Regions from separate parts of the Bartonella japonica genome, predicted to be linked through region 1. Evidence: predicted binding sites of a transcription regulator. Region 1 holds the regulator's gene; the other holds the start of a gene.
The links. The regulator LexA, encoded in region 1, represses DNA repair genes until DNA is damaged. The targets are predictions, from matches to a motif close to TGTTCNNNNTGTGTTCNG.
Positions count from the first base shown of each region.

Region 2: uvrA (excinuclease ABC subunit UvrA) is a predicted target of LexA. The motif match lies at 2,863-2,880, and genes of this name have one in related genera.

Region 1 is NZ_JBEPLT010000005.1:29,890-47,087, reverse strand. It holds gene tmk (dTMP kinase) at 1-104, opposite strand, end outside; gene ABID39_RS03470 (D-alanyl-D-alanine carboxypeptidase family protein) at 134-1,297, opposite strand; gene ABID39_RS03465 (septal ring lytic transglycosylase RlpA family protein) at 1,901-2,773, opposite strand; tRNA gene ABID39_RS03460 (tRNA-Lys) at 3,230-3,305, opposite strand; gene lexA (transcriptional repressor LexA) at 3,891-4,604, shown strand; gene rimO (30S ribosomal protein S12 methylthiotransferase RimO) at 4,822-6,135, shown strand; gene ttcA (tRNA 2-thiocytidine(32) synthetase TtcA) at 6,169-7,044, opposite strand; gene rpsD (30S ribosomal protein S4) at 7,312-7,929, opposite strand; gene murI (glutamate racemase) at 8,102-8,923, opposite strand; gene ABID39_RS03430 (RNA methyltransferase) at 8,916-9,752, opposite strand; gene sfsA (DNA/RNA nuclease SfsA) at 10,122-10,838, shown strand; gene map (type I methionyl aminopeptidase) at 10,831-11,661, shown strand; gene radC (RadC family protein) at 11,692-12,486, shown strand; gene ABID39_RS03410 (DUF3126 family protein) at 12,530-12,742, opposite strand; gene ABID39_RS03405 (alpha/beta fold hydrolase) at 13,379-14,152, opposite strand; gene ABID39_RS03400 (DUF192 domain-containing protein) at 14,149-14,667, opposite strand; gene ABID39_RS03395 (cold-shock protein) at 14,898-15,473, opposite strand; gene ABID39_RS03390 (ABC transporter substrate-binding protein) at 15,799-16,932, shown strand; gene ABID39_RS03385 (branched-chain amino acid ABC transporter permease) at 17,071-17,198, shown strand, end outside.
Region 2 is NZ_JBEPLT010000004.1:59,812-77,009, reverse strand. It holds gene uvrA (excinuclease ABC subunit UvrA) at 1-2,738, opposite strand, end outside; gene ssb (single-stranded DNA-binding protein) at 3,076-3,588, shown strand; gene gyrA (DNA gyrase subunit A) at 3,820-6,618, shown strand; gene coaD (pantetheine-phosphate adenylyltransferase) at 6,623-7,150, shown strand; gene ABID39_RS03040 (peptidylprolyl isomerase) at 7,140-7,733, shown strand; gene ABID39_RS03035 (peptidylprolyl isomerase) at 7,751-8,263, shown strand; gene tgt (tRNA guanosine(34) transglycosylase Tgt) at 9,843-10,961, shown strand; gene ABID39_RS03025 (MFS transporter) at 11,780-12,988, shown strand; gene ABID39_RS03020 (MFS transporter) at 13,029-14,459, opposite strand; gene ABID39_RS03015 (NADP-dependent isocitrate dehydrogenase) at 14,574-15,788, opposite strand; gene ABID39_RS03010 (hypothetical protein) at 16,816-17,064, shown strand; tRNA gene ABID39_RS03005 (tRNA-Glu) at 17,188-17,198, opposite strand, start outside.

The DNA.
Region 1 (17,198 bases):
AGAACTTCATAGCCTTTGCTACAAAGATACTGAGCGAGCAAAGAAATTTGAGTTGTTTTCCCTGCACCCTCCCCTCCTTCAAATGTAATAAAATAACCTGACACGTAAATTTATCCCTTAAATTTAGCTCGTACTATAAATATTTCCGTAACCATCCAATCGTTATTTCATAGAATGCATTTTTTACTTTTGCAAAGAAGCTTCCTTTCTGAACATTATTTCCAGCAAAAACCGGCTTTTCAAGAAGAATCTTTTTGTTTTCTATAATTTGAATAACACCAATCTTCTGCCCTAAAACAATGGGAGCTTTTAATGGACCGTGATATTTAATTTTTGCCTTAACATTTACTTTTCTTTCATTTGAAAGCATAAAGCTTATAGGTTCTTTAATAATAAGAGAAACAAAATTTTGCACTCCACCATAAACAGAAGCACACCCAACTTTTTCTCCTTTTGTAAAAATTGTTTTAAGGTCAAAAGCTGTCATTCCCCATTGAAGAATCTGTTCTACTTCTTTTGTATTCCCTTTATTATTTTGCAAACCATTTATTGCCAGAAAAAGACGCCGACGATTTTTATAAACAGAAACAATCATTGATGAACCTTCTTCTTGGCTATAACCAAAAGCAAACCCTTCAACACCAATTTCTTTAGAAATAAGAGGATTTTTGTTACGTTGAAAAATATTATTCCAAGTAAAATCAGGTTCACGATAGAGCGTATAATAATCGGGATATTCACGAATAATGTAACGCGCTAATGTGAGCATGTCGCGCAATGTCACAAATTGTCCTTCCTCAGGAAGCCCTGTTGCATTAACAAAATGACTGTGCAACAATCCAAGTGTTTTGGCTCGCTGATTCATTAATTTTGCAAAATCGGCTTCACTTCCTGATATTCCTTCAGCAAGAGCAATGGCTGCATCATTTCCGTTAACAATAATCAACCCCCGTAACAGGTTAGAAACACTAATTTCTGTATTTACTTTTGCAAACATAGTTGTTGTGCCAGAAGGTGCACCACCTTTGCGCCAAGCATTTTCACTTACTTTGAATTTTTGCGTACTGTCTAACAATCCCTCTTTTAGTTGATGAAATACAACTTCAGCCGTCATCAATTTTGCTAATGAAGCAGGAAAAAATGTAACATCACTTTGCTTTTCAAAAAGTATTGTATCAGTTTCATGATTAAGTAATAGTAATTGTGATGCAGAGGTTTGAAAACCTTGTGCTCTTCCCCCCCCATTCAATGCTAATACCCAAAATAAGATAAATAAACCCCTTATTGCCACCTGCATAGCCGATTCTCCCATATTTATAGAATCAGCATAAAGAATCCTCTTATATAAGAAAAGATTTGTTTATTTTAGCAAAGTGAGAAACATCACAAATTTAGAACGGTTTTCTGTTTTTTCTCAGTATCATCAAGATACATCAGCATATTATTTTTATTTTTCTTCTCGCTTAGGATTTATTCTTTAACGTGCAATGCATTGATTTATAATCATAATTCACTGTTTTATATGTTGAATGATAATCTCGAATAACGTAAGATTCTCTCATTTCAAACCTGTTTATATTGCATTAATCAAAACCATTCGCTTGTACGTCACAAGCGGGATGAGTGTGTGGATCAAATTTATATAAGAAAGGACTAAAAATGGTTCTTATGAACCGTCTTAATGCAAGGTCTGTAGCAACGCAGGCAAATATAATGATGGTGCCGGCTTGTTACTTCATAAGCGTGAAAAGCATAATAATATCTTTTAAAGTGCCATTTCATAACAACACACAAATCCAACTTGTTGAGAATTTAACTATAAACAACAGATACTTATCTGTAATTTTGAAATTATAAGTAATCAGAATAAAGCACTCTTTAAAAAGTGTTTTCTTGACGTTTACTTTTTCGCTCGGTTTATCATATTTATAAAGGCTACTTGATCAAATAATAGCGGCTTATCAACCAAAAACGGACCAATCTCCGGTAATTTTATTGGAACAGTTTTAGCAAGTTCTTTGCTTACAAGAGGATCTTTAGCAGATTGCTTTTGACTCGCCATATGAGACTTCTTTAGCATAAGTCCCTCTCTTTCTTTTAAAAGTTTTGCCAGTGCTAATGAGGATGAAGAATCATTCTCCGACTTATAAGAAGCCATCAGATAAGCACTATCATAATAGCCAATGGGAGCTTCAGAAATATATTCTACCTTAACATTTGCTACCCCCACATTTGCATAACCAAGCAATTCTGCAGCTTGTTTTGATAAATCAATAATTCTATCCTTCATAAAAGGACCGCGATCATTTACTCTAACAATGATAGAAGAGCCATTTTTCAGATTTGTAACACGAGCATAACTGGGCAAAGGCATCGTAGGATGTGCAGCAGTTAATAGATTCATGTCATAAATTTCACCATTCGCAGTTAAACGCCCATGAAAATCTGAACCATACCATGACGCTTCTCCAACACGTTTATAGGTTGGATCATTTTGAGGATAATACCATTTTCCTTTTATTTGGTAAGGTTTACCAACAATGACTCCCCTTTTCTTATTTCCTTTTAATTGATTCTGATTGTTTGAATTTTTTTTTGGCATAGCAGTAGTCTTTACATCAGTTTCTTCCTTATGAAAGAAACTTTTTACGGCAATATGTGCTGTCCTGCTTGCACAACAAGATATCAAGAACTGTGAAATAACTACCACAAAAACAAATTGAAATGTTGAGTTAAGAACGGAAGTAAACTTTTTATTGCTGTTTAAAAGCATTTGTCAGCTCTCTTATTTCTATTAAGTATTTGCTGCAAAACCTGCTGCAAAAACACGCCATACTTAAAATTGGCGAGATAGGAAAATTCGCATTTTCAGATGATTCCCCTCACGTGCTTACGATATCCTCAGAATTTACTCTTTATCAACAAAATTAACACATTATTAACCTTTTTTATTTTCTTCACAAGAAGTAAATGCATTAAAGATAGATGTTAGAGAATAAAAAAAGATAATTAGGTCAAATGTTTAAAATAAATTATCACGTTATGATATAAGCTGTGAATAAACAAACTTAATCTGCATAAAAAGCAGTAAGACACTCTGATTTATGAGGTAAAAAAATCTTGAATAATGGAATATATCTCAACAGCTGTGAATCGTTTCTTAAGATATTACCTAAAAATAATTAAAATTCTCGAGTTCTAAAATATATTGATTCTGCTTAATAAATTATGGTGAGCGCGCAGGGATTCGAACCCTGGACCTACTGATTAAAAGTCAGTTGCTCTACCAGCTGAGCTACGCGCTCTCAAACAAGTCATCTCGCTTGCAGAAAGTGAGTGGAACATACGGTCGACTTTTCATTTGGTCAACACCTTTTGGGAAAAAATATTATTATTTATTCTAGTTATCAATATTTTTCTGTTTTTTCTTATCATCGCGTTTTTAATTTTTTTCCTTTTTGAGCTTGAATAAAAGGAATAAGTTAAACATAAAAAATGAATCCTAGTTTCCAAAATATGAAATAGTGAATATTTCAAAATTATGGGAAAAGTAAAAAATATATGTAAACACCGAAAACTGAATTAATTAATAATCAAGAAAATATCAAACAGTATACACTGTTATTTTATTTAGAGAATAAAGTACAATAGAAAATATATCCATTAAAAGTTATGGTTATCGTGTCACTTGTATAAAAATTATACGATTTGTTATTAAATGTAATACATTAACAATATTTTAATATAAATATAAAATAAATCATATACAATATATATTGTATATTAATAAACTTAAATAGCTATTATTTTTTATTTTACTTATAAAGTCAAAACAATATTTTTAAGTTTCTGATTTTATCTTATATTTATTTTTTTGATTGGAATAGTGAATGCTAACGTGTAAACAATATGAGTTACTTTTGTTCATTCACAACCATACGAAAGAAACTGGCATTCCTCCCTCTTTTGATGAAATGAAAACTGCATTGGGGCTTTCTTCAAAGTCTGGTATTCATAAACTTATTATAGCTTTAGAACAGCGAAGTTTTATACGACGTTTGCCAAATCGCGCCCGCGCAATTGAGATGATTCGTCTTCCCGATAAAATAACATTTAATCTTTCTTTAGCGCGTAAAATTTCTCCTAACATGATAAAGAAAAATAAAAGAGAAATATTAAAGAACTTCAACAATCTTGATAATCTTGAGGAAGAAGAGAGAAAAAATACCACTATTCCCATTATGGGACGCATTGCTACGGGGATACCTATCTCTGCTATATTGCAACAAACAAATATACTTTCCATACCACAAGATATGATTACCGACGGTGAACACTATGCTTTAGAAGTTAAAGATGATTCTATGATTGAAGCTGGTATTTTTGATAAAGATACTATAATTGTTAAACGTCAAGATACAGCAATATCAGGTGAAATTGTTGTTGCATGTATTGACCAAGAAGAAGCAACTTTAAAACGTTATCGACGCCAAGGAGCCTCTATTGTATTAGAAGCTGCAAATCCTTATTATGAAACACGTGTATACGGATCTGAGCGTATACAGATACAAGGAAAACTTATTGGACTTATTCGTAAATACTAAAATTTTTCAGCGCTTTTTATATATTCAATAAAAAAACTATTTAGTATTTTTTATTATATCATTTACATGAATAAAAAATATATATTGATAAAGAATTATAGAAAAAATAATTTTATAAGAAATTGTTTTGTATATGAATTCAATATAAAGAGTATTTTTACTTAATGAAGTACGATAGAAAATTTAATCTCATCAGTATAAAGTTGTAGAATTCATCATGGCAGTACCTCGTATTAGTTTTGTTTCTCTCGGATGCCCAAAAGCACTAGTAGATTCTGAGAGAATTATCACAAGACTCCGGTCTGAAGGTTATGAAATCACACATAAACATCAAGGTGCTGACCTTGTTATTGTGAATACATGTGGTTTTCTTGATTCTGCCCGTAGTGAATCATTAGCTAATATCGATAAAGCCCTTAAAGAAAATGCAAAAGTCATTGTAACTGGGTGTCTTGGTGCTGACCCTGAGGTCATTCGACAAGCACATCCTCATGTGTTGGCTATTACAAAACCACAAGCCTATGAAAGTGTTATACAAGCTGTTCATGCAGCAGTTCCTCCAGTTCATGATCCTTTTATTGATTTAGTTCCCTCGCAAGGTATTCGCTTAACTCCTCGCCATTATGCTTATTTAAAAATCTCTGAAGGATGTTCTAATCGATGTAGTTTTTGTATTATTCCTACTCTACGTGGTAATCTTACTTCACGTCCCATTAATGATGTACTTCGTGAAGCTGAGAAACTTGTACAGGCAGGTGTAAAAGAGCTTTTAGTTATCTCACAAGATACGAGTGCTTATGGTATTGATCTTAAATATCTCGAAAGACCTTGGAAAGATCGTACAATAAAAACAAAATTTTTTGATCTTTGTCGCGAACTAGGAGAGATGGGCATTTGGATACGTATGCATTATGTTTATCCTTATCCTCATGTTGATGAAATTATTGAACTTATGGCAGAAGGAAAAATTCTTCCTTATCTAGATATTCCTTTTCAACATGCATCACCAACCGTTCTACGCAATATGAAACGTCCTGCTTTTATGGAAAAAACAAACCGTAGAATTGAAAAATGGAGAGCAATTTGCCCAGATCTTACCTTACGATCAACATTTATTGTCGGTTTTCCAGGGGAAACAAACGAAGATTTCAATATACTTCTTGAATGGTTAGAAGAAGCAAAAATTGAACGTGCTGGCTGCTTTAAATATGAAGAAGTAAAAGGAGCAGCTGCAAATGATTTAGGGTTAGAAAAAATTTCTGAAGAAATCAAAGAAAACCGTTGGCATCGCTTTATGGCAAAACAACAACAAATCTCTACGCGCCTTTTAAAGAAAAAAGTCGGGAAAAGACTCAAAGTTCTTATTGATGAAAGTCAAGGAAAAAGTGCTAAAGGTCGTAGCCAATATGATGCTCCAGAAGTAGATGGTATTGTGCATATAACATCACGACTACCTAGACGTACTGGTGAATTTGTCACCGTAAAAATAGAACAATCAGATGCTTATGATCTTTATGGGATGGCAGTTTGAAATTACAAAAAAAACTGAGGATGAATATTGTTCTTATAAATTTTCAAAATTAAAAGCCTTTTTATCAAGTAAATGGCTTGGACGTACATTAGTTAAGGAACGAATCATGGTATCTTTACGTCCAGGCATCCTTCTCTCTATATCTTTGAGCATTTCTTTCATTGCATTGCGTTGTAAACCATCTTGACTACCACAGAGATTGCAAGGAATGATAGGAAATTGCATTGCTTGAGCAAATTTTTCCATATCTTCCTCGGCTGCATAAACAAGAGGACGCAAAACAAAAAGATCTCCTTCATCATTGATAAGCTTTCCAGGCATAGCTGTTAATCGTCCCCCATGAAACAAATTCATAAAAAACGTTTCTAAAACATCATCACGATGATGTCCTAGGACTAAGGCAGAACATCCCTCTTCACGTGCAATACGGTATAAATTACCACGCCGTAATCGAGAACAAAGCGAACAATATGTTTGTGCCTGTGATAATTTATCTGTAACAACAGAATAAGTATCTTGATATTCAATACGATATGGAATTTGATAAGAATTTAAAAAATCTGGCAAAATATGCTTCGGAAAATTTGGCTGTCCTTGATCAAGATTACATGCTAAAATTTCAACAGGTAAAAGACCACGCCATTTTAAATCTAAAAGAAGTGCCAGTAAACCATAAGAATCTTTTCCACCTGATAAAGCAATGAGCCATTTTTTTCCTGAAGAAAGCATCGAAAAGTCATCCAATGCTTGCCGCATGTGACGCAAAAGCCGTTTGCGTAATTTATTAAACTCTACAGTTGAGGGGGCCCCCCGAAATATTGGATGACAATCAACAATTTCTTCCGCTAAAGGATCAGTTCTCTCTATATTTTCCTCCATTGTCTGACATTTGACTGAAATCTTCTTCATAATACCATAATAATCCTGCACAATAAATAAACTGTTTTGCAAGAATTCCAGAGACAATAACAGACACAACACACTCCAAATTGAGGTTTCATTGATCTACTGAAAACACAAAAAATGGAGCTATATAGATAATGTTGTTATAGAATATAACAACGAATTCAATATAGCACCATTTACCAATAACCAACTTCTCGTCTCAGAGACTACAAAGCAAGACAATGTTTTTAGAATATATAAGAAAACGAAGAGAGAAATATCCCATAGAATTCAGCGAGAATAAAACTCAACAACCAAGTTAGGTTCCATTTGCACAGCATAAGGAACATCTGCAAAAGCAGGCACCCGAGTAAATGTTGCTTTCATCTGATTATGATCTGCTTCAATATATTCAGGCACATCACGCTCCGCTAACTGCACAGACTCCAAAACCAAAACAAGCTGTTTTGATTTTTCACGAACCTCAATAACATCACCTGGCTTACAACAGTATGATTGAATATTTGTACGCCGTCCATTCACTTTGATATGACCGTGATTAATAAACTGACGAGAAGCAAAAATCGTAGGCACAAATTTTGCACGATAGACAACTGCATCCAAACGTGATTCTAAAAGTCCTATAAGATTTTCACCCGTATCACCACGTCGACGAGCAGCTTCTTCATAAGTTTTACGGAATTGTTTTTCTGAAATATCACCGTAAAATCCTTTTAACTTCTGCTTAGCACGTAGCTGCACACCATAGTCAGACAGTTTTCCTTTACGGCGCTGTCCGTGTTGACCAGGACCATAATCACGGCGATTAACAGGAGACTTTGGACGACCCCAAATATTCTCTCCCATACGGCGGTCAATTTTATATTTTGTTGTTTCGCGTTTACTCATCGCATTTCCTTTAAAACAAAAAATTAAATCTCATAATGAGATCATAAGGAAACGCGCCCTCCTCTGCCCTCAAACATAAAGACTGACAGAATATCCTCAACATGTAATGCAAAGTTATCCACGGGACACGTTAATTGACGCCATTTCTTCAAAAGAAAAAGCTGAGATAACTTTATTGATCTTGTATTTCAAAATCAACTCTTTTCATCACATTTAAGCCAAATCCTTTTAACAAACTTTTTGTTGAAGAAGTGATATTTTGCGATGTAAACAATGCAAAATCTTCATGATCCTTGATGTTTTTTGAATATATTCTTTTAGGTAATAATGATTTGGTGTGTTTGGCTATAGCCTTTGCCGGATTAATCCATTTAACAGTCCATAAAGCTTGTTCACGAAATAAGTTAATCAAAAGAGGGTAATGAGTACAAGCTAAAACAATAATATCGGTATATTTGCCATCTTTCTCAACAAAACAGGGAAGGATTTCTTGGCGTATTTTTTTTAAATCAATAGGTTTTCCACGTATATAATCTTCAGCAAATCCAGCAAGTTTTTCACTTCCAACAAGCTGAACATGACATTGACCAGCAAAAGAGTTGATAAGTTCCTGCGTATAAGTACGCTTCACTGTTCCAGGAGTGGCTAATACTGAAATATAACCAGATTTTGTTTGTTCAGCTGCTGTTTTAATTGCAGGAACTGTCCCGACAAAAAGCATCTTGGGAAATTTTTGTCGTAAATTAGCCATCATCAGTGTTGAAACTGTATTGCAAGCGATTACACATAAAGCAGGATTATAGTGTGTTAAAAGATTTGTAAAAATCTTTAAAATACGATTTTTTAAAACGTTTTCTTCCCAACTGCCATAAGGAAAGCCAGCATTATCAGCAACATAAATAAATTGCCTATCAGGAATAAGAGTGCGCACTTCTCTCAACACTGTTAAACCACCAAGACCACTATCAAAAAAAAGAATAGGTTGCTCATCCATCCGTTTTCACACTTGTTGTTAACTTTTTACGATCACGACCTGCAGGTGCACCACTCCCCCGTGGAAATTTAGGTGAGAAATGATCCAATGAAGAGATTACCCCACGTAGCAAATAAACTTCAGACTCGCTAAAATTGGCACGTGTAAAAACAGAACGCAAATTTGCAAGCATCACTTCTTTGCGCTCTTGGGGTCTAAAATACCCACGAATATCTAAAGCATTTTCTAATTGAGATAAAAAACCATGAAACGTCGCTTTATTAGCTGGCTCCATTTCTGCTGTACGAAAAGCCGTATCACTCATCTCCTCCAAACCAGATTTCATCCATTCATAAGACATGAGCAAGACCGCTTGTGCAATATTGAGCGATGCAAAAGCAGGATTAACTGGAAAGGTGATGATTTCATCAACAAGACTTATTTCATTATTCTTTAGTCCCCACCGTTCTCTTCCAAATAAAATACCTGTTTTATGCCCAATATTTTCACGCTGACGTAAAATATTTGCTGCTTCAACAGCACTTTTTACAGTTTTAAAACCACATCTTTCACGTGCTGTTGTAGCAAAAACATAATGCAAATCTGCAATCGCATCACACAAACTATCAAAAATGACTGCATTATCAATGACATGATCTGCTTTACTCGCAGCAGCTCTGGCTTTTTCATTTGGAAATGCTTCTCGAGGTTTGACTAATCGAAGCTTAGAAAGCCCAAAATTTGCCATCGCCCTTGCGACCATACCAATATTTTCAGGCAACTGCGGTTCAACTAAAATAATAATTGGACCATTTGTTAAATTTTTATGTTTCCTATTGGTTCCAGCCATCAATCTTACCTAATTTCATGTAATATGCTCTTAATTACTATTTTTTGAACGTAACCTTCTTAAGAGAATACTGTGTAAAATAACCTTTGTAATAACAAATTATAGCCAATATTATTTTTTCATTCGGAGTTTATTATGAAGTAACAACTTTAAAAGAATTAACAACTTTAAAAGAATTAACAACTTTAAAAGAATTAACAATGGCATAAAAGATATTAATCATGAATAAGAAAAGCAAAAGATGCTAAGAGCTGTTATGTAAGTTTTTAACATCTTTGTGTATCAGCGATGCCTTTTATAAATATACTGCAACATTTACAGACCATAATCTGAGTTGAATTATGAAATTATAAATTCTAAGAAAGGAAAATGCTCTTTATTCCCAAACTTATTCCTGCAAAACTTATTCGTCGTTATAAACGCTTTCTTGCTGACGTTAAACAAGACAATCAACATGTCTTTACCGTATCAGTCCCCAATACAGGATCGATGCTTGGATTAACAACTCCTAACTCCAATATTTGGCTTTCATATCATAATCATTCCAAGCGAAAATATGCATATCAATTAGAAATTGTTGAAGCAAATAACACGTTGATTGGTATTAATACGACTTTGCCTAACAAACTGGCATTAGAAGCGATTCAAAATGGATTATTACCCGAACTAAGCGAATACAAAACAATCTTGAAGGAACAATGTTATGGTATGCGATCACGAATTGACTTTCTTCTGCGTGATGATACTCTCCCTGATTGTTACTTAGAAGTCAAAAATGTCCATTTCATTCGTCAGAAAGGATTAGCAGAATTTCCTGATACTGAAACAGAACGTGGCACACGTCATCTTGAAGAGCTTATAAAAATCGTGCAACAAGGAAAACGAGCGGTTATGCTTTATATAATTCAACGGGAAGATTGCCTAGCTTTTTCAGTCTGCCACGACCTCGATCCAGCCTATGGGCGTAAATTTAATTTAGCATTAGAATCGGGAGTAGAGTTTTATGCTGTAAAATGCCACGTAAGTATAAAAGGTATTTTTCCGGTTCATCGAGTAAAAATAGAAAACAGAAAAAGTAATGACTGATTATATTGAATATAATAAAATACCCTTAAAATTTAACGGACAGATCCGCATTTTTGATGAACACGCTTTTTCTAAAATGCGTGAAGTTGGTCGCATTGCTGCAGAATGCCTTGATGCACTTACTAATGTTATTAAACCTGGTGTCACGACACAAGAAATTGATGATTTTGTATTTATTTTTGGTGCCAAACGTGGTGTACTTCCGGCTGACTTGAATTACCATGGATACGGACATTCATGCTGTACATCTATCAATCACGTTGTGTGTCACGGTATTCCCAATAAAAGGCCCCTACAAGAAGGCGATATTGTGAATGTTGATGTAACTTTTATTCTCGATGGTTGGCATGGAGATTCAAGCCGCATGTATCCTGTTGGAAAAATCAGACGTGCTGCAGAACGACTATTAAAAATAACGCATGAAAGTCTTATGAGAGGAATTGCTGCCGTCAAACCAGGTGCAACTACGGGCGATATCGGTGCAGCTATTCAACACTATGCAGAATCGGAACGGTGCTCAATTGTAAGAGATTTTTGTGGACATGGAATCGGTCAGCTTTTCCATGATGCCCCCAATATTCTACATTATGGAACTCCTGGACAAGGGATAGAATTAAAACAAGGTATGATGTTTACAATCGAACCAATGATTAACCTTGGAAAACCACAGGTTAAAATTCTATCTGATGGGTGGACTGCTGTTACACGTGATCGATCTCTTACTGCTCAGTATGAACATACAATTGGTGTAACAAATGAAGGGTGTGAAATTTTTACACAATCTCCTAAAAATATTTTTTATATTCCAAACTCATGTGCCTAGATCATGTTCCTAAATAAATGTAGAAATATCATGGTTAAAAAGATAAATAAAAATGGAGACATTCAAAGCAACCATTTTGCATCAACATTAGACTCCCCGCTTAGTTCAATAACAGAATTCAAAAATACAAAACTTCAAAAAAAATCACAAACACATAAACATTATCAAGGACATCGTGAACGTCTCCGTAAACGCTATTTAAAATCAAAAGGAAATGCAATTGAAGATTATGAATACCTAGAGCTATTGCTTTTTCGAACAATTCCACGAGCAAATACAAAACCAATAGCGAAGAACTTAATAGCACGTTTTGGCTCATTAGCAGATGTATTGGGCGCTGATATTCATCTACTTCAAGAAGTTCAAGGTTGTGGTCCAGCCACTGCTGTAGATTTAAAAATTATTTCAGATGTTGTCGGACGCGTTACTCGTGCTGAATTATTTAAACGAGATATCTTTTCATCATGGGATAAAGTACTAGCTTATTGCAAAGCAGTCATGGCTCACGAAACACGCGAACAATTTCGTGTCTTATTTCTTGATAAGAAAAATGGTTTGCTTGCCGATGAAGTACAACAAACTGGTACCATTGATCATACTCCTGTCTATCCACGTGAAGTAATCTCTCGAGCTTTAGAATTATCAGCGTCTGGGCTTATCTTAGTGCATAATCACCCTTCTGGTAATTCAACACCCTCTCAAGCAGATATAACCATGACATATAGATTAAAAGATGCAGCAAACGCACTAGGCATTATTATTCATGACCATCTTATTATCGCACGAAATGGGCACACAAGTTTTAAAGCATTAAAACTCATATAATCTGATTAAATGGAGAAAACTTCGTTTAACGATTCACAATAAATTAAGCTTCTAAATCAACATCTAATATGGCCATTGAAAAATTATATGATAGCTCACCCTCATCTTCATCTCGGTAGATAATACCTAAAAATTCATCGCCAATATAAACCTCACAAGAATCATCTTTTTTAGGCCGTGCTTTTACTTGCAATGCTGAATTTTGGAATGTTTTTTTTAAATAACTATCGAGTTTTTTTATTTCATCAGCATTCACTATGCTCTCCTGTTTTTTTTGAGACTATTCAATTAAATTCTGTTCAGCAAATAAGTCTTACGATTATGTAAAGACAGTAAAAAATCTTATTCTCAATCTTCACTTAATATTACCTATACTCAAAACAGCGCTATCTGCATACATTTACTGAATGCCTTTTACAAAATGGTTAAAATAACCCATCATTAGTAAATATACTCATATAGATTTAAAAGTAAAAAAATGGGTAGAAGATCGTAAATTTTTAATAAAATTTACCTTATCACTCATTTTACCAATCTCCTTTACGAACATATTCTGACAAAACATTGATCAATCGCTAATTTTTTTTATCTTCTATCCCAAAATAGATTTTTATAAATTAAAAAACATTTCTATTTTTTAGATTTGCTGAATTTGCCATAAATTCCCATTGTGTATTAAAAAATAATTCTCTTTAATGATTTTCAGAATTTATTTAACCTATGGAAAAAACTATACTCTTACACAAAATTAACTAAATTTTATCGCTATTTCTCTTTTCTTTCTAAAGAGAAAACTTGCATTTCAACAGTCGGACTTCTGAATAAGCTTTGTATCTTATCCAAAATAAAAATATTTAATATTTCTTAAAATACGATAATCTATGCATCATTTTTACATGAGTGGATGACGAGAAAGAAAATCTATAACACCTTTTTTATAGACTTTATCTCCCACCGCTAGCATATGATTTCGATCGGGAATTGATAATGCTTCACCGCAAGGCAATATAGCTGCTAATGGTTCTGCTTCACCGCTAATTTCATCTAATGAACCAACAGCAACAAGCGCTGGTTGTTTAATTTTATAAACCTCAGATGCTGTTAACTCTTGTTTTGATGTAACAATACAAGCAGCAAGTGCTCGTTTATCACTTTTAGTTTGGTCTGCAAATTTACGAAACATCAAACCACGCGGATTGGTAATTGTCGAAATATCTTCTGCTAAAAGAGCCTCAGAAACCGGTTCCCAATTTCCTGCACCAGTTATCATACCAATACCTAATCCGCCAAAAATAACGCTATGCACATATGTTGGATATAAAAGAGCCATAAATGCACTAATCCGTGCTCCCATAGAATATCCCATAACATGCGCTTTAGATAATCCCAAATGTTCCAATAATTTTACAGCATCGCCGGCCATAGCCTGAGGCATATAAAAAGCAGGATTATAACTTTTAACTGAATCTCCATGTCCGCGATTATCAAGAGCAATAACACGATATCCCGCTTCTGTAAGAGTACGAAACCAACCCGTTGCATGCCAATTTACACGTGCAGAAGACCCAAAACCATGAATCAATAAAATAGGTGTGCCTTGCCCTTCTTCTCGATAAGCAAAGCGCAGACCATCATATTCAAAAAAACAAATATCTTCTGCTATCATATTTTATTACCTTTACATTCCCCACAAATAGCAGGATGAATGACATGTTGTCCCTTCTCTATCTTTTTTTCAAAAACTTCGCCCGCATTAACTTCAAGCGCAAAAATTGCAGGAACTTCCGATGAAATAATATCCGTTGAAAATGGAGAAGTATTTTCAATAATTGATACAATGATTCCTTCGTTGTTTAAAAAAATCATATCTAAAGGTAAAGGCGTATTTGCCATCCACATAAAAAACTTTTGCTTATCTTTTAATTGATCCCCTATCTGGTTTTTAAAGAGCATTGCATGATTTTTGGGAAAGTCAGTACGATACATCAAACCAGCTCTCGTCTGGGATGGTGTAGAAGCAATTTCTACACTGTAAGAAACCACACCTTGTTTTGTTTTTATCTCTAAAAGGACTGGATGTATAGGGATCTCTATTGGTTTATTTTCTCCAGCCATATTCACTTCTGACATAAGAAATGATGCCAATACAATAATGAGCCACTTTTTAAAAGACGTTAACATTTTTATCTCCATTACAGACAGCTCTTTGAATGTTGCACAAATAAAAAATACCAGACATTAAAAAAATGTCATATTTTCATTGCTTACAATACAGTATTGGCAATTGAATTTATTCAAATACAGCTTTATAGAGATATTTTCTTTCGGATACGTTGATTTTATAGCTCTCTCTCTCTCTGCGCAACAACATTTCATTAAAACACAAAATCATGTAGCTACAAGATTACAGCCTAATGCGTAGCAAACGGAACTCCAATATCAGGATAAATTTCCGCTGTCATCAAACCTTTTTCTCCCTTACCAAAACGGACAAGAACAACCTGACCAGAACGAAGTTCCGCTAAACCAAAACGACGTAATGTTTCCATATGGATAAAAATATCCTCTGTTCCTTGCCCGCGACTAAGAAAACCAAATCCCTTATCACGATTAAACCATTTAACAATTGCGCGCTCTAAACCACTTTCTGGTGTCACAACAACATGTGTACGAGCTGGAATTTCCGACGGATGAACTGCTGAAGAACAGTCTATGGATTTTACCTGAACGCACTTTAATCCTCGTTCAGTTTTTTCTACAGCACAGACGATTTGAGCCCCTTCCAAAGCTGTTTGAAAACCATCTCTCCGCATCACAGTAACGTGCAATAATATATCAGGGGAATTAGGCAAATCAGGTACAATAAACCCATACCCCTTACTACTATCAAACCACTTAATGACACCACTGATTTCGATAATTTCACCACAAGAACCTATCTTGTTCTCAGATGGGGAGTAATCTTTTAATGCATCCTTACTTGTCATAATAAAACGTGACCCTGTAGCTCTAAATTGTACGAAATTGATTCTCTAAACCTAAGTAAACATTGCTCTTGTATCAACACGCAAGCCCCAAGATAAGATTTCCCCATATTGTCGTTCACCCCATGATTAATATCAACATGGTTCTATGTTAATATCAGTATGGATATTTATACAAAGTGTTTGATTGTCTGTTTCAGATACCTTACAAAAAGCGATACACAAAAATTTTTTACGCAATGATATTTTCATTTAATGAGTAACTTGCATGATGAAGAAGTTCAAGATAAAGTGCGGAAATTACAACCCCAACTAAGGAAAATGCGCAATGCAATTGAAGAAAATCCTCATTACAGTCGCAGCTGCCATGGCATTTGTAACAAATGTTCATGCAAATGAACCTATCAAAATAGGCGTTTACCTTCCGTTGAGTGGTCAAAATGCATTTGGAGGACAGCTTGAGATTAGAGGTATAGAATTGGCACACAAAAAAGTTCCAGAAATATTAGGACGTAAAGTGGAACTCATTATTATCGATAATAAATCTGATAAAGTAGAAGCTGCCAATGCTGTTATGCGTTTAACTGCGAGTGAAAAGGTCAATGGAATTATCGGAAGTTATGGCTCTTCACTCTCATTGGCTGGCGGAGAAATATCGGAAAAAGCAAAGACTCCAAGCATTGCAACATCTTCAACAAGTCCACTTGTTACACAGGGTAAAAAATATTATTTTCGTACATGCTACATTGATTCCTACCAAGGCATAGGAATTGCGACTTATATCAGCCAGACTTTGCATGCCAAAAAAGTCGCTATTCTTAAAGATGTATCAAGTGATTACGCAATTGGCCTTTCGAGTTATTTTGTGCGTGCTTTTAAAAAATTAGGTGGTGAAGTTATAGCAAATTTAAACTATAATTCTGGAGATCAAGATTTTTCAGCTGTTCTCACGCAGATCATAGCCAAAGAGCCTGATATTTTATTTATTCCGTCCTATTTTTCTGAAGGTGCTATCATCATTAAACAAGCCCGTGAGCTAGGTGCAAAGTTTCGAATTATGGGGGGAGATGCTATGGATAATCCGGAAACAATTACAATTGCGGGAAAAGCTGCAGAAGGTTTCTTACATACAACGCTTCCCTACAGTGAAGATATGCCAAATATGTCAGAATCTGCACGAGAATTCACAAATGAATGGAAAGCTGTGTATCCTGATAAAGAGCCAAATATCAATTCTGTTCTAGGGTACACGAGTTATATGATGTTTATGGAAGCTATCAAAAATGCAGGCAGTGCTGATCGTGAGAAAATTACTATTGCATTAAGCAAATTAAAAGATTTTCAAACTCCCTTTGGTGGCATGACTATGGATGAAAATCATAATCCTAAAATCCCTATTGGTATAATTGAAATAAAGGGTGGAAAACGTGTCTATTTAGATGAAGTCAAACCTGCTTTTTAGGAAATTAGAGTTTTCTAATCAAAATACAAGAATTGGTTGAGGATTTTTTCCTCAACTAAAATGTGAGGATCTTTTATTTTATCCTTATATCTTATATGAATCAGCGTGTCCAAATCAACGAATGTGGAAGGATGAGAGATGAGCACTGAAATGTTCATCCAGTATTTTTTTAATGCACTGGCATTGGGATCTCTTTATGGGCTTATCGCCATTGGTTACACCATGGTCTATGGTATACTGAGACTCATTAATTTTGCTCATGGCGA
Region 2 (17,198 bases), on a different contig from region 1:
AGGTTATGTTCAATGACTACGATTGTATTGCCTTGTTCAACAAGTTCATGCAGGACTTCAAGAAGTTTAGAAATATCATGGAAATGCAAACCTGTTGTTGGCTCATCCAAAATGTAAAGTGTACGACCCGTAGTTTTTCGTGAAAGTTCTTTGGCAAGTTTTACACGTTGGGCTTCACCACCAGAAAGCGTTGTGGCTTGTTGTCCTACTTTGATATAGCCGAGACCAACTTTAATGAGAGTCTTTATTTTATTATGAATGGCAGGAACAGCTTGAAAAAAATCTTCAGCCTTTTCGATTGTCATATCCAAAATATCGGCAATGGATCGACCTTTAAATTTTACTTCTAGCGTTTCTCGATTATAGCGTTTTCCTTGGCAGATATCGCAAGTCACGTAAACATCAGGTAAAAAATGCATTTCAATTTTGATGATTCCATCACCTTGACATGCTTCGCAGCGCCCTCCTTTAACATTAAATGAAAAACGTCCTGCTTGATAACCGCGTGCCTTTGATTCTGGAAGTTCGGCAAATAAATCACGGATTGAGGTAAAAGCACCAGTGTAGGTTGCAGGATTAGAACGTGGGGTGCGTCCAATAGGTGATTGATTTATATCAATGACCTTATCGAGAAATTCTAATCCTTCAATTTTATCATAATTTGCAGGGCTTTGATCTGTTCCCATGATATGGTATGAAGCTGCTTTGAATAGAGTTTCGATGAGGAATGTTGATTTTCCTCCACCTGAGACGCCGGTTATACAGGTGAAGGTTCCAAGAGGGATGTCAGCACTGATATTTTTGAGGTTGTTTCCTCGGGCTCCGATGATTTTAAGCATTTTTGATTTTGATATTTTTCGTCTTTGAGTAGGCACTATCACAGCCATTTTTCCTGAAAGATATTTGCCTGTAAGAGAGGATGGATTTTCTATGATATCTTGCGGTGTACCTTGCGCGATAATTTCTCCGCCATGAACGCCTGCGGCTGGGCCCATATCAACCACATGATCTGCACTCAAAATGGCATCCTCATCATGTTCAACAACAATAACTGTATTGCCAAGGTCACGCAGATGGTGCAACATTTTCAGAAGACGTTCATTATCACGTTGGTGTAAACCAATGGAGGGTTCATCTAAAATATAAAGAACACCTGTAAGACTAGAGCCAATTTGTGAAGCTAACCGAATACGTTGACTTTCTCCTCCTGAAAGGGTTCCTGAATTTCGAGATAAGGTAAGATATTCAAGTCCCACGTGGCTTAAAAAAGCTAAGCGTTCACGAATTTCTTTTAAAATACGTATCGCGATGTTACGTTGTTTTTCAGTGAGATTTTTGTGAATATTGGCAAACCAATCGTTTGCTTTTAAGATAGAAAATTCTGATATTTGTCCAATATGCATCCCTTGGATTTTGACAGCGAGAGCTTCTGGTTTTAGACGGTAGCCATGACAAGCTGGACAGGATGAAGAGGACATATAGCGCTCAATTTCTTCGCGTGACCATGCCGAAACAGTTTCTTTCCATCGCCGTTCCATATTAGGGATGATTCCTTCAAAGCTTTGAGTCGTTTTATGCGAGCTTGAATCATTTTTGTAAATAAAGGAGATTTCTTTTCTTTTTGTTCCATAAAGAATAGCGTGTTGTGCTTCATCTGAAAGTACGCACCATTTGTCTGTAAGTTTAAATCCATAAACTTTTCCCAATGCTTCTAAAGTTTGGTTGTAATAGAGTGAAGATGATTTAGACCAAGGTGCAATTGCTCCATCCTTTAGAGTAAGATTTTTATTTGGTACAATTTTGATTGGATCTATAGTCATTTTTGTACCAATCCCACCGCAGGCGGGACAAGCGCCAAAAGGATTGTTAAATGAAAAAAGACGCGGTTCAATTTCAGGGATAGAAAACCCTGATATAGGGCAGGAAAATTTTTCTGAAAAAATCAGCCGTTTGTGTGTTTCATTTTTTGATTTATAAGCAGATTCCTTTGAGGTGTCTCTTTTATCTAAAGGTTTGTCTGCCATTTCAGCAACTGCTAGACCATTTGCTAATTGTAAACAGGTTTCTATACTGTCTGTTAAGCGAGAGATGATATCACTTTGTACAATAATGCGGTCTACGACCACATCTATATCATGCTTATATTTTTTATCAAGAGGAGGAATATCAGGGATTTCATAGAATTCTCCATCTACTTTAACGCGTTGAAATCCTTTTTTTAAAAGCTCGGCTAACTCTTTTTTATATTCTCCCTTTCTTCCTCGGACGAGAGGAGCCATAATAAAAATCCGAGTACCTTTTGGTAAAGTCATAATTTGATCAACCATTTGGCTTACCGTTTGACTTTCAATGGGAAGCCCTGTAGCAGGGGAATGAGGAACGCCAATGCGCGCAAAGAGAAGGCGCATATAGTCGTAGATTTCAGTAACGGTACCTACTGTTGAACGAGGGTTACGGTTGGTTGTTTTTTGTTCAATGGAAATAGCTGGAGAAAGACCGTCTATTCTATCAACATCTGGTTTTTGCATCACTTCCAGAAATTGGCGTGCGTAAGCAGAAAGGCTTTCAACATAACGGCGTTGACCCTCGGCATAAATTGTATCAAAAGCCAACGATGATTTACCTGATCCAGAAAGTCCCGTGATAACGATTAGTTTGTCACGAGGAAGATCGAGGTCAATATTTTTAAGGTTATGTTCACGTGCACCGCGAATGGAAATGTATTTTTGAAGAGCCATATTTTATCCTTAGCATATGTAGCAAAAATAGAGCATCCAGAATACAATAAAGCTGTTTTTTAGAATTACAATGTATTTAATATAATAAGGATAAAGATGGGTGAAGAATGCAAGTTCTGTGAAAAGAAAAATATAAAGAACAGCTTTTTATTCCCTAATGGTGGAATAAACTATGCGTTTTTGTCATCTTTTGCTATAACTACACGATACGGTATTTAGAGAAGGTAACAAAATCCATATTATAGATCAATTGTAGATATGTGAATAATACGGTCAAGATGATAAGACCACTATACAACAAAGATTGTTTGTAAATTAAAACTTTGGAGTTTATGCGATGGCTGGTAGCCTTAATAAAGTTATTTTGATTGGTAATCTCGGTGCAGATCCTGAAATCCGCCGTTTGAATTCTGGTGATCAAGTGGCAAATTTACGGATTGCTACTTCAGAGAGTTGGCGTGATCGTAATACAAATGAACGAAAAGAACGAACTGAGTGGCATAGTATTGTTATTTTTAACGAAAATCTTATCAAAGTTGCAGAACAATATCTGAAAAAAGGCAGCAAAATTTATATTGAAGGTCAGTTACAGACACGAAAATGGCAAGATCAAAATGGCAATGACCGTTATACAACGGAAGTGGTTTTGCAAAAATACCGTGGAGAATTACAAATGCTTGATGGACGTGTAGCCTCTGGTGGGGAGCAAGGTATAAATCAGTCAAATGGAAGTTATGAAAGCGGCAGTTTTGGTGACAGTAGCTCAGATCAGAGGGGGGCTTTCAGTCAAAACAATCATCAATCGAGAGGGGATTTTTCACATAAATTAGATGATGATGTCCCTTTTTAATAATCTTTAAGATTTGGTATCGTTATTTGTTTTCATTTTTTGAAGTTCAGCAAAGTAGCTCTCGTTGATTTTGTCTGAGATTTTTAACATAAATAAATAACATATTGAAAGTTATTGTTAAATTTCTTCTCTATTGCAGGAGAGAAATTGGCATTTTGATGTATTTTTCGCTATACAAAGAATTAAAGTGATTCTTTTTTTGAAAGTATTAAATTTGAAAGTATTAAAACTGTGACCGATCTTACTCCACACCCAGAACGTGATGTGCTGACCGGTATTGAGCCAATCAGTATTATTGATGAAATGCAACGCTCTTATCTTGATTATGCGATGAGTGTGATTATTTCGCGTGCACTTCCGGATGTACGTGATGGGTTTAAACCTGTTCATAGGCGTATTCTTCATGCTATGAATGAAATGGGGCTTTCTTTTAATAAGCCGTATCGTAAATCTGCGGGTGTTGTGGGTGAGGTTATGGGGAAATTCCATCCCCATGGTGATTCTTCAATTTATGATGCTTTAGTGCGTATGGCACAGGATTTCTCTTTAAGAAATCCACTGATTGACGGTCAGGGAAACTTTGGTTCTGTTGATGGCGATCCTCCTGCAGCGATGCGCTATACAGAATGCCGTTTAGAAAAAGTGTCAGAAGAGCTTTTAGCTGATATTGATAAAGAGACGGTTGATTTTCAGGATAATTATGATGGACGTGAACGTGAACCGGTTGTTTTACCAGCACGTTTCCCTAATCTTTTGGTCAATGGATCTGGCGGTATAGCCGTAGGAATGGCAACAAATATTCCTCCTCATAATCTTGGTGAGGTGGTTGATGGTTGTATCGCTTTGATTGATGATCCAGATATAACGCTTGATAAGATCATTGAAATCATTCCTGGTCCGGATTTTCCTACAGGTGGCATTATCCTTGGTCGTTCTGGTGTCCGTTCGGCGTATGAAACGGGGCGTGGTTCCATTATTATGCGTGCTAAGGTGGATATTGAAGAAATTCGCAATGGTCGGCAGGCGATCATTGTGAGTGAAATACCTTACCAAGTTAATAAAGCAACAATGATTGAGAAAATGGCCGAATTGGTGCGTGATAAACGTATTGAGGGAATTTCTGATTTGCGTGATGAATCCGATCGTGATGGATATCGCGTAGTTATTGAACTGAAGAAAGATGTCGTTGCAGAAGTTGTTTTGAACCAATTATATCGTTATACGCCACTGCAAACTTCCTTTGGTTGTAATATGGTTGCGTTAAACGGAGGAAAACCTGAACAGATGACGTTGCTTGATATGTTGCGTGCATTTGTTTCTTTCCGAGAAGAAGTAGTCAGCCGGCGAACAAAATATCTTTTGCGCAAAGCACGTGAGCGTGCTCATGTTTTGGTTGGTTTAGCACTTGCTGTTGCCAATATTGATGAAATTATAGCACTCATTCGCAAAGCACCTGATCCGCAAACAGCACGCACACAATTAATGGAGAGACGCTGGCCAGCCGCTGATGTAGCCTCTTTGATTAAGCTTATTGATGATCCTCGTCATATTATTCATGAGGATAATACTTATAACTTATCTGAAGAGCAGGCGCGTGCTATTCTAGAGCTGCGCTTGCAAAGATTGACGGCGCTTGGGCGTGATGAAATTGCTGATGAATTGAATAAAATTGGAATAGATATTACCGATTATCTTCATATCCTGTCTTCGCGTTTACGAATCATGAGTATAGTTAAGGATGAGCTAAAAGCTCTTCGGGAGGAATTTGCAACTCCTCGGCGCACTATTTTTGGTTTTGGTAGCGCTGAGATGGATAGTGAAGATCTGATTGCGCCGGAAGATATGGTGGTGACGGTTAGTCATAGTGGATATATTAAGCGTGTGCCTCTCAACACATATCGTGCGCAACGTCGCGGTGGTAAGGGGCGTTCTGGTATGTCTACCAAGGATGAGGATTTTGTAACACAATTATTTGTGGTTAATACGCATACACCAGTTCTTTTCTTTTCTTCGCGTGGTCTTGTTTATAAGGAAAAAGTTTGGCGTTTGCCACTTGGTACGCCTCAATCACGTGGGCGCGCTTTAATTAATCTTCTTCCCTTACAACAAGGTGAACGTATAACAACTATTATGCCTTTACCAGAAAATGAGGAAAGTTGGAGTGCATTAGATGTTATGTTCGCGACAACGCGTGGTACTGTGCGACGTAATAAATTATCAGATTTTGTTCAGGTTAATCGTGGTGGCAAAATTGCCATGAAACTTGATGAAGAAGGAGATGAAATTCTTTCTGTCGAAACTTGTACAGAACATGATGATGTTGTGCTGACAACGGCTAATGGACAATGTATTCGTTTTCCAGTTGTTGAAGTTCGTGTTTTTGTAGGGCGTAATTCAGTGGGGGTCCGTGGTATTAATTTGGCTGATGGTGATAAAGTCATTTCTATGACGCTGTTAGAGCATGTTGAAGCAACATCGGTTGAACGCGCTGCTTACGTCAAACGTATGATTAATGAACGTCGTGCCACTGGTGGAGATGCTGAAGATGTTGTGACTCTTTATGAAGAGGATGAAGGCGTTGAAACGGAGTTGACAGAAGAGCGTTATGCAGAACTTCATGCACGCGAACAGATGCTTTTAACAGTGAGTGAGTTTGGTTATGGAAAACGATCTTCCTCATATGAATTTCGGATTTCAGGACGTGGTGGGAAAGGGATTCGTGCAACAGATCTTTCTAAAACAGCTGAAATTGGTAAATTAGTAGCAGTTTTCCCAGTGAAAGCACAAGATCAAATTATGTTGGTGTCAGATGGGGGACAGCTTATTCGTGTGCCTGTCGATGGGATTCGTATAGCTGGTCGTTCAACAAAGGGGGTGACAATTTTTAATACGGCAGAAGGTGAAAAAGTCGTATCGGTTGAGCGTATTTCTGAAGCTGAAGATGATGATACCCAATTAGAGAGTGAATCTGAAAAGAATTCTAAGACGATTAGTGTGAGTGAAGAAGAGTCATTCAAAGGGGCAGAGTAAAATAATGAAAATTGCTCTTTATGCAGGTTCCTTCGATCCTTTTACGAATGGTCATCTTGATGTTTTAAAAGGCAGTTTCATTCTGGCCGATAAGGTGATTGTGGCTATAGGTATGCAAGCTCAGAAAGAACCACTTTTTAGTTTTGAAGAGCGTATTGATTTAATTACTCAGGTGGGAAGAGAGCTGTTAAACGTAGGTCCTGATCGGTTACAAGTTATTTCATTTGACACTCTTTTGATCGATAAAGCGCGTGAGATTGGTGCTTCATTTTTTATTCGTGGGTTACGTGATGGCACCGACCTTGATTATGAAATGCAAATGGCTGGAATGAGTGGCATTATGGCTCCTGAATTGCAAACTGTTTTTTTGCCAGCGAGTATTTCTGGGCGTGCGATAACTTCTACATTGGTAAAACAAATCGCTTCTATGGGAGGTGATGTAACACCTTTTGTCCCTGAAAATATTGCTAGAGCTTTGCGTTTAAAATTTCAATCATTCAAGAGAATGATGGAGAATGATAATGTATTTTAGAATTTTTTCTGTTTTGATATGTATTTTTTGTTTCTTATCATTTAATGCTGTCGCTCATGATTCTCATAGTGTTGATGTTTCTGATATTCTTGTTCTATCTCTCAAAAATGGTGAAGTGGTTATTCGTCTCCGTCCTGATTTAGCACCAAAACATGTTGCGCAAATCAAGAAGCTAACAAAAGAAGGTGCTTATAACAATGTTGTATTTCACCGTGTTATTCCAGGTTTTATGGCTCAGACTGGTGATGTGAAGTTTGGAAAAAAGGACAGTGCAGATTTTAATCTTAAACGCGTTGGTACGGGTGGTTCTCATTATCTTAATATCCCGGCGGAGTTTTCAAAGCAGCCATTCAAGCGTGGTACCGTTGGGATGGCACGTTCACAAGATATAGATTCCGCTAATTCACAATTCTTCATTTGTTTTGATGATGCTGCTTTTTTAAATGGTCAATATACCGTTGTTGGAGAGGTTATAAAAGGAATGGATGTTGTTGATAAAATTAAAAAAGGCACAACAAATAATAATGGATCTGTAACAAATCCTGATGTTATTAATGCTGCCACTTTGCAAGTTGATAGATAAAACAAAGGAGTTGTTGCATGAGTGAGATGAAAGATTTAGAGAATACCTTAATTCTTGAAACAACAAAAGGTAGAGTTGTTATTGCACTTTTGGCTGATTTAGCGCCTAGTCACGTTGCACGTATTAAAGAGCTCGTGTGTGAAGGTGCTTATGATAATGTTGTTTTTCATCGTGTTATTGAGGGTTTTATGGCTCAAACTGGCGATGTGCAATTTGGAAAAAAGGACAGTGAAGAATTTAATTTATCACGTGTGGGGATGGGTGGTTCAAAAAAACCTAATTTGGCCTCAGAGTTTTCAAATCTTCCTCATCAGCGTGGTACAGTTTCTATGGCACGTAATCAGGATCCACATTCTGCTAATTCACAATTTTTTATTTGTTTTGCGGATGCTCCTTGGCTTGATCGTCAATATTCTGTATGGGGGCGGGTTATTGATGGAATGGAAAATGTCGATCAAATTAAACGTGGTGAGCCTGTTATAGATCCTGATATTATCATTAAAGCTACAATTGCTGCTGATACAGAATAGTATCATTGTATTCATTATAACTTTAAGATCACCAAGTGGTGATTTTTCCATTTAGTTGTTATCTTGAATGTGATGACAATCGATTATTGCGGCTTTAATTTATAAAAGGGGTTGGCTGCTATATACTAGTTTTACTTTAGGATTTGTCGCCTTCGGGAATAATAGGCTCTTATAACATGTTATTTGCACATTATTGGCAAATGAAACATTTATCAATAAAATAGAAAGCATGTGTTTCAAGGTTGCTATTTACGAAAGACTATTTATTTGCAATTTTATATGATCAGCTCGTCTAACAATGCGAAAAATTATAAGATTCATCGCTTTTTATAGATATTTTGTATTTTACTGAAATTTAGTTTCCTATTTTATATCAGTATGATTTGAAAAAATTATCAAGCGTAACATTTGCATTGTGTGCATTGTAATTTGTTCGTTTGAATGAGAGGATTATTTTTCTTTATCTTTAAGCTATTCAGCTGTAGCAAGTACTTTACAAGACAATTATTTTTCTATTTGGTGAGGAATGAATTGCACTTTGCATCTATTATTTCGTTCAGATTTTACAATGTCCTTCACAAGGAGAACAATGCGGTTAAAAGTTATCATCTTTCTTGAAAGAAAGATGAGAGGGTATTTTCATATCTATGCTTTTTTGAAGATTTTTAATGACGGAAAGCTCAATTTTAATGATATAAAATAGTTGGAGTATAGTTATTAAGATATTCTATTGAAGTTCGTTATGAGGTGTCTTTTTGTATATGTTTTTCTCTCGTATTGAATCATAGTAGTTTAGATGTGAAAGCAGAAATATGCATTTTTTGCTTGTAAATCAAATGATAAATCTGACTACTATTGGTTTGTATCTTACTAAGAGTTACTGAATGGATTTGGGCTGTTACCATTCCATATTTAGATATAAAACTTTATCTATTAAATAGTAACATACTGATTTATAACGATGTTTCATATTTCATATGTTTCATAAAAGCTTTAAATATCGTATAATTTTTTCTCTTCTTTTTTATAATGCGTCAATCAAAATCATTTTCCTATATTTTATAAGTGAGGGGGCGTATGAAAAAGATTGCTTGAGAAAGACGTAAATATGCTTCTTATGAACCCTCTCAATGCAAGCGCTATTGGTAAATAATATCAGGAGTTGGTAAATATGCTGCTGATGGCGGCTTTTTATTTCCTAGATAGAATATGCTTTAGGCTCAACTTTAATGTTGAGAGATTTTTTCTAATCAATATAAATTTTTTATTGGGAAAGAAAATGTGCCAGAAAAGTTATTACTGAAAAGCAGTTTTACAATTGTTTGAAATTTGGTGAGTAAGCACAGATATCTTGAGAAGTCATCAGATACGTTCAATGTTTTTTTATGAAGTGAGATTATCATTTTGCCTGTGGTTATTGCTTTGTAACAAAACTTTATTTCTCTCATTTAATTTTTTTATGCTAGTGACAATATTGAGTGAGTCGAAAAACAATCCATAAATTTTGTAATGAATCGAGCAAGAGGGAGCTATTCTTTTTACTGCAAGATGAGTTTATGGAAGCGAAAAGACAAGAGTGATGATAAAAACATTTCATTATAGGAAAATCGCCCAAGATGGTTATGCGCGTCGTGGCGAAATTATAACGGGTCGTGGGTGTATTCGTACACCTGCATTTATGCCAGTTGGGACGGCAGGAACCGTTAAAGCTATGTATATGGATCAGATACGTGCTCTTGGAGCGGATATCATTTTAGGCAATACTTATCATTTAATGTTGCGTCCAGGAGCGGAGCGTGTCGCACGTTTAGGGGGCTTACATGAATTTTCACGCTGGTTTGGACCTATTTTAACAGATTCTGGTGGATTTCAGGTTATGTCGCTTGCGGGAATCCGTAAAATTACAGAGCAAGGTGTTCTTTTTCGTTCTTATGTTAATGGCGCGTATTATGAAATGAGTCCAGAGCGTTCTATTGAAATTCAAGAGCTTCTTAATGCTGATATCCAAATGCAGTTGGATCAATGTATAGCATTACCTGCAAGTGAAAAAGAAATGGAAGCAGCTATGGAACTCTCATTACGATGGGCACAACGTTGTAAGACAGCTTTTGGTAATCAACCAGGCAAAGCAATGTTTGGGATTGTTCAGGGTGGTGATAATATGAAATTACGTGAATATTCCGCCAAAGCGTTAAAAGAGATGGATTTGAAAGGCTATGCTATTGGAGGACTTGCTGTTGGTGAACCGCAGAATACAATGATAGCTGTGTTGGAGGCTACTTGTCCAATTTTGCCAGAGGACAAGCCACGTTATCTTATGGGGGTCGGAACACCTGATGATATTTTGAAAAGTGTTGCTCGCGGTATTGATATGTTTGACTGTGTTATGCCAACCCGTGCGGGGCGTCATGGTTTAGCTTTTACGCGCTTTGGAAGAATTAATTTGCGTAATGCACGTTATGCAGAGGATCCAAATCCTCTTGATCCACAGTCACTTTGTCCTGCTGCATCTGATTATAGTTGTGCTTATTTGCATCATTTGATCAAATCTGGCGAATCTCTTGGTGGTATGTTGTTAACTTGGAATAATCTTTTTTATTATCAACAGCTTATGCAAGGAATTCGTGACGCTATTGAAGAAGGGTGTTATGCTGATTTTTGTGCAGAAACGCATGCTTTATGGACACAAGGACGCTAACGTAGGAATACCATAAGACACAGAAACCCTTTTTATGTTGCTTAATTTATTTGTATCAGAAGTTTTTATCTAAAGATAAACCTACTTCTCAAGAAACATAAAATCGCACTACTCTACAAGATGAATCCGCAGTTTTATGGCGTTAGGCTTTCTACAATTAATAACATTTACAGAAACTATTACTCCGGTACGCGCTACCTGATCCGGAGAAAAACAGTTTGTTTCTGTTTCTAATGACTGTTTAGACTAACAATGTTAATGAGGGGTTAGCGAATCCTTAAGGAAGTATGAAAATTGCATTTTTATAAGATGTTTTGTGTTTTTTATCGGGTTAAATAATGAAGTTTCAACAAAAGTTATTGATATGACTCATTCGTGTATGGAATTATCAAGGTGTTTCATTGTTGAGTTAAAAAGTTTTTAGAGTTTAATGATGGTATAAAGGGCCTCTATGAATGTTCTGAAATTGATTAGGTCCGCATTGGAGGTTTAGAAAATGAAAATGGTGAGTATTTAAATGTGCTGGATTTATGTTGTTCTGACAACGAGGTATGTATAGTTGATGTTCTATTTAAGTTACAGAATATTGTAGATTCTATGTAGTTAAAAGGTTTTCTTTATAATTATCTATTTAAGGATAAAACATCTCATGATTATTATATCATTTCCAATGAACTATTATGTTTTTTAGGAAGTTGAAGATTCTGATTTCATTATATAGATGTTTTCGTTGGAAAGTCTTAGGTGGAGATATAAGAAGATTATACGTTCATTTATGCATATTATAGTATTCGCGATTAAAGTTTTGCTCTATAGAAATGATAATAATGAAAAATTCACATAGAGAAAATTTTTTTGTATCAGAGATTAATTCTAAAACACGGCGTTTGACAATTTTAGCTTTTGCTGTGGGAAGTTTTGCTATTGGAACCGCTGAATTTGTTGCAATGGGATTGCAGCCGGAGATGGCACAGAGTTCTTATGTTGATATTCCTACAGCGGGTCAATACATTTCTGCTTATGCATTGGGTGTTGTGATTGGAGCACCTCTTTTAGCAGTTGGGACGGCTAAGTTGTCGCGTAAGGCTGTTTTGATAGGGTTGATGTTTTTTTATGCACTGGCGAATATTGCGAGCGCCTTTTTTTCTGATTTTGGCATATTAGTGATATTGCGGTTTATTAGTGGTCTTCCACATGGTATCTATTTTGGTCTTGCAACTCTGGTGGCAGCTTCAATGGTGGAAATGAATGAACGTTCCAAAGCTGTTGGTTGTGTTATGCTTGGTCTAACAATTGCAACGGTTTTGGGGGCACCAAGCGCAACTTGGATTGGTCAGCTTATTGGTTGGCAAAGTGCTTTTATTCTTGTAGGGATTATCGCTTTATTGTGTTGTTTGCTCATTTGGAAGTTCTTACCTTCTGTTTCAAATACTTTAATAACAAGTCCTCTGCGCGAATTAGGGGTATTAAAAAAAAAGCAAGTCTGGCTCCTCTTCGTGATGGTTTCTGTTGGCGCGTCAGGATTATTTTCTGTTTTTACTTATATTAAATCAACATTAATGCATATTTCTGGTGTTTCACTTGATTTTGTACCCTTTATTATGCCGTTGGTTGGGCTAGGAATGATCGTGGGTAATATTGGGGGACCTAAATTGGCAGTTAAATTTGGTACTTCGCCGGTGATATTTTTTGCTATGCTTTGGAGTGCATTTGTTTTTTTTCTTTTTTTCTTTTTATCCTACACTCCATTAACAGCAGCATTAGGATGTTTCCTTGTGGGGACTTCTTTTGCAGCGATGCCTTCTATACAAACAAAAATTATGGATGTTGCTCTTCACGGACAGATTTTAGCAGGAGCGTTAATGCAGTCCGCGTTTAATATTGCTAATGCCCTTGGAGCAGAATCTGGAGCGTGGATTTTAAAATTAGGTTACAGTTATGAATATACTTCTCTTTTAGGAGGTGTTTTAGCTTTATGTGGCGTCTTGATTTTTTGCTTTTCATGGTATGGGGAAAAGCGCGATTAATAATCTTTCTTTATCTTATTGAGAGAGGAAATATTTTTGTTTATTTCGTTGTTTCATTGTCTGTTGGGTTTTTATATATATTGTAAGAAATACGAAGAGCAAATGGAATACCAAGACAAAATAAGAGACTGATGAGTGCTACAAGAAGGGTTTTTGCAGCTAAAATCATTCCTACTATTCCTCCAGGGTTAAAGAGACCAGAAAGATTGGTAATTATCCCTGCGAGTATTGCACTTAATGCAGCTGAAAAAAGTTGTACAGAGGTAAGAGATTCACTGGCACGTAGAGCGTCTTCATCTTTTGCACATTGTAAGATCCGTGTTAATAAATGCGGCCATGCTATGCCAGCGCTCATACCGATAGTAAATAAGGATAAACAAATAATAAGAATATATCTAGGTGCGGAAACTTCGGTCGGAATAAGCCACAGAAGAATGCTTATGCCTAGTAGATTTAATATGGGGGAATATATAATGATTCTGCGAATTTTTTTTGCGGATACACCAGCACTTGATAGGGCACCACATGTCCAACCAAGGCTCATGAGTGCTGCCATATAGCCAGCAATGAATGGAGATTGTCCATGCAGTTTTTGCAGAAAAAGTGGAAAATAAAGCTCTATACTATACACTACGATAGTCATAATAAGAATCAATGTGTAAACAGGAAAAAGCTCAGAAGAGAAGGAAAAAGAGTTGCGCGGTAGCATGGGATGAAGCGTAGATGATTCAATTTTTGCTAGAACAAGGAGAAGACTGAGTCCAATAATCAGTCCACAAATTTTTGCAATCGTAGCATCCATATCTCCTCCATAGGAAATGATAAAAATCATCAAGACAAGTGTAAAAAGCTGAGGGAGAGGAAATGGGGAGGCTGGAACATAGTTTTTATTTTCTTTTGGTAAAACTTTTAGAGCTATGAGTGAGAAGATTATTGCAAATGAACCAATGATCCAAAAAGATGCTCTCCATACACCATATTGTACAGAAATACCACCAATAGCTGGGCCTAATAAGGTTGATATTCCCCACATTCCTGAGATAATACTCAATGCATGTGACCATACAGATGGTGTGAAAACAATACGTACCATGGAATAGGAGAGGGATAGCAAAGAACCGCTTCCAAATCCTTGAATGAAGCGTCCTATTAAAAATAATGGCATAGTGGAGGAAAGGCTGCATATGAAAGTGCCAATGGTAAAGACCAATCCAGAGATAACATAAGCTTTACGAGGCCCTATTTTCGTTAATATTTTTGTTGCAAGTGAAGTACCAAGGAGAGATGCTGTAATAAAAACAGTCGCTACCCAAGAATAATACAGTTCACTGCCAATATCATTTATAAGAGAGGGTAAAATAGTAACAACAATATAAACGTTTGTTGCGTGCAACATGACACCGCCTGTAAACGTTAAAAAGAGAATACCACTTTTGCCCAATAAAAGCGCAGACCAGCTTTCTTTTGTCACTATTTTTGCTTTTTAATAAAATTCAGCCTTTTCTATTTATAAGGCAATTATTTGAATTTGCCAAGAAAAGATTCAAAGCTCTTTTTTACAGAGCTTTGAAAATTAAATTATACTTTAATTGTCCATTGCTTTTTTGAGATTTTCATTAATTTTATCGAGAAAACCTGTTGTAGAAAGCCATTTTTGTTGAGGTCCAATTAAAAGAGCGAGATCTTTTGTCATAAAACCGGATTCAACGGTTTTAATACTAACTTCTTCCAATGTTGTGGCAAAGTTCTTTAATGCTTCATTGTTATCGAGTTTAGCACGGTGCGCGAGTCCACGTGTCCATGCAAAAATAGATGCAATGGAATTTGTTGATGTTTCTTCATTTTTTTGATGTTGACGGTAATGGCGCGTTACTGTCCCATGAGCGGCTTCTGCCTCAACAATTTTACCGTCTGGTGTCATAAGAACAGAAGTCATAAGACCAAGGGAACCAAATCCTTGAGCAACGATATCAGACTGGACATCACCATCATAGTTTTTACATGCCCAAACGTATCCACCTGACCATTTAAGTGCAGAGGCAACCATGTCATCGATGAGACGATGTTCATAATGTAATTGACGACTTTCAAATTCAGCTTTAAATTCTGTATCAAATATTTCTTGAAAGATGTCTTTAAAACGACCATCGTAAGCTTTTAAAATAGTATTTTTTGTTGAAAGATAGACAGGAAGATTTCGTTGTAACCCATAATTAAAAGATGCCCGTGCAAAATCGCGAATCGATTCATCAAGATTATACATAGCCATAGCAATCCCTGCGCTTGGAGCGTCAAAAACATCATGTTCTATAACTTGATTATCATCGCCAACAAATTTGATACTTAATTTTCCTTTTCCAGGAAATGTAAAATCGGTTGCTTTATATTGATCACCAAAAGCATGACGTCCGATAATAATTGGTTTTGTCCAGTTAGGAACAAGGCGTGGAACATTTTTGCAGATAATAGGTTCACGAAAAATAACGCCTCCTAAAATATTGCGAATTGTTCCATTGGGCGATTTCCACATTTTTTTTAGATTAAATTCTTTAACACGTGATTCATCAGGGGTGATGGTTGCACATTTTATGCCGACCCCATATTTTTTGATAGCATGAGCTGAATCGATAGTTACTTGATCATTCGTTGCATCTCGATTTTCGACGGAAAGATCGTAATATTTAATATCAATGTCGAGATAGGGATAAATCAGTTTGTCTTTGATATATTTCCAGATAATACGGGTCATTTCATCCCCATCGATTTCAACAACGGGGCTTTCTACTTTGATCTTTGCCATTGGAAGTCCTTTTTTATTTTGAGTGATATCATTTTATAACACTTTCAGACTTATGATGAAAAGCAAAAACAAGAATGATAGAGGTTCATACAAATGGAATGCTTAATGGGATCTATCATTACAGACTATAAAATTTTATTGAGAAATCGGTTCATTAAAAGAAGCTGATATTTTTCCAAGGCATAATTATTGTATATTTAAGAAAAAGCTTCTCTCAATTAAGGGGTAAATATTTATAAAGAGTATTGAGTTTATTTATTTTTTTAAATATTTTATTTAACTGATTGATAAGTTGATATTATTTTTATTAACAGTTATGTTTTTTGAGATTTTGTGTTGCACAAAGCTATCGATGAATAAGACGACAAATCCTTCTATTGACATTTCAGCTTCAAAATTGTGGCTTATTTGTTTAGAAAAAGATCCAATATGATAAAGATCTATCATAAAACATAATGCTCTATGAACAGATTTTTTGTTAATCTTTTAGGACATCCTAAAAATTTGTAGCAAGGATAAAGTGTATTAAGCAGCAGCTTCTTTGATTAATACCACTTATAATTTTGTAGAAACATATTGTTGCGCTTTTTTCTGTTCAAAACAGCTTATAGGATGTCACGATATTCCCTTAAAGAGAATGTTGTTATACCAGCAATCTTGATGCAGATGATTTTGTAAAAATAACAAAGATTTTCTAAAATAAGAGATGAATACAAGTTTATATTGGGACTTAATGAATGTGAAGAGGTACGAAAAGCTTTCAAAGTTTTGATTTTTTAAAAGTGAAAATCTATAGCGCATCTAGTATAGCAAGAAACACTTCACAAAGAGGTTCTTATTTGTGACAATTATAGAGAAAAATCAAAAAATTTTTCTAGAATCACAATGAATATTTGTCTTTCTAAAAGGATTTGTTCAGATGCTTATACCTTTTGATGAAATTTGATACAAACTTTGCATTGATCATTCTGCGCATTTATTAGACATTATGGGTATCTATTAGATATGACTAAATAGATATATTATAGTGTTTTTCTCTTCTGTTAAGACTGGTAAAAGATCTCTGCCCGTTGGAATGGAAGAAAAGATCATAGAGTTATACGATTTAGATCAAGAGATAGCAGTTAATTTAAGAAGGAAAGCTGATGCTTTCTGCAAGAATTTCACCATAAAATCTTCTGATCCATTGAGTTATGAAATTGTTGGTATGTTTGCTGTAAACTTAAAGTGTCTCTCACAACAGGAGTTAGGAGAATTAAAAACCAGAGAAAATTAATAAAAAAGAATACATTTTGGAAAAGAAAGTTTGAAAATCCTATTCCCACATCTTTATTTTACTATCCCGCACCCTGAAAAAAGATTAATAAAATCAACATATTACGCACAATAAAAAGAAGTATGGTACGCCCA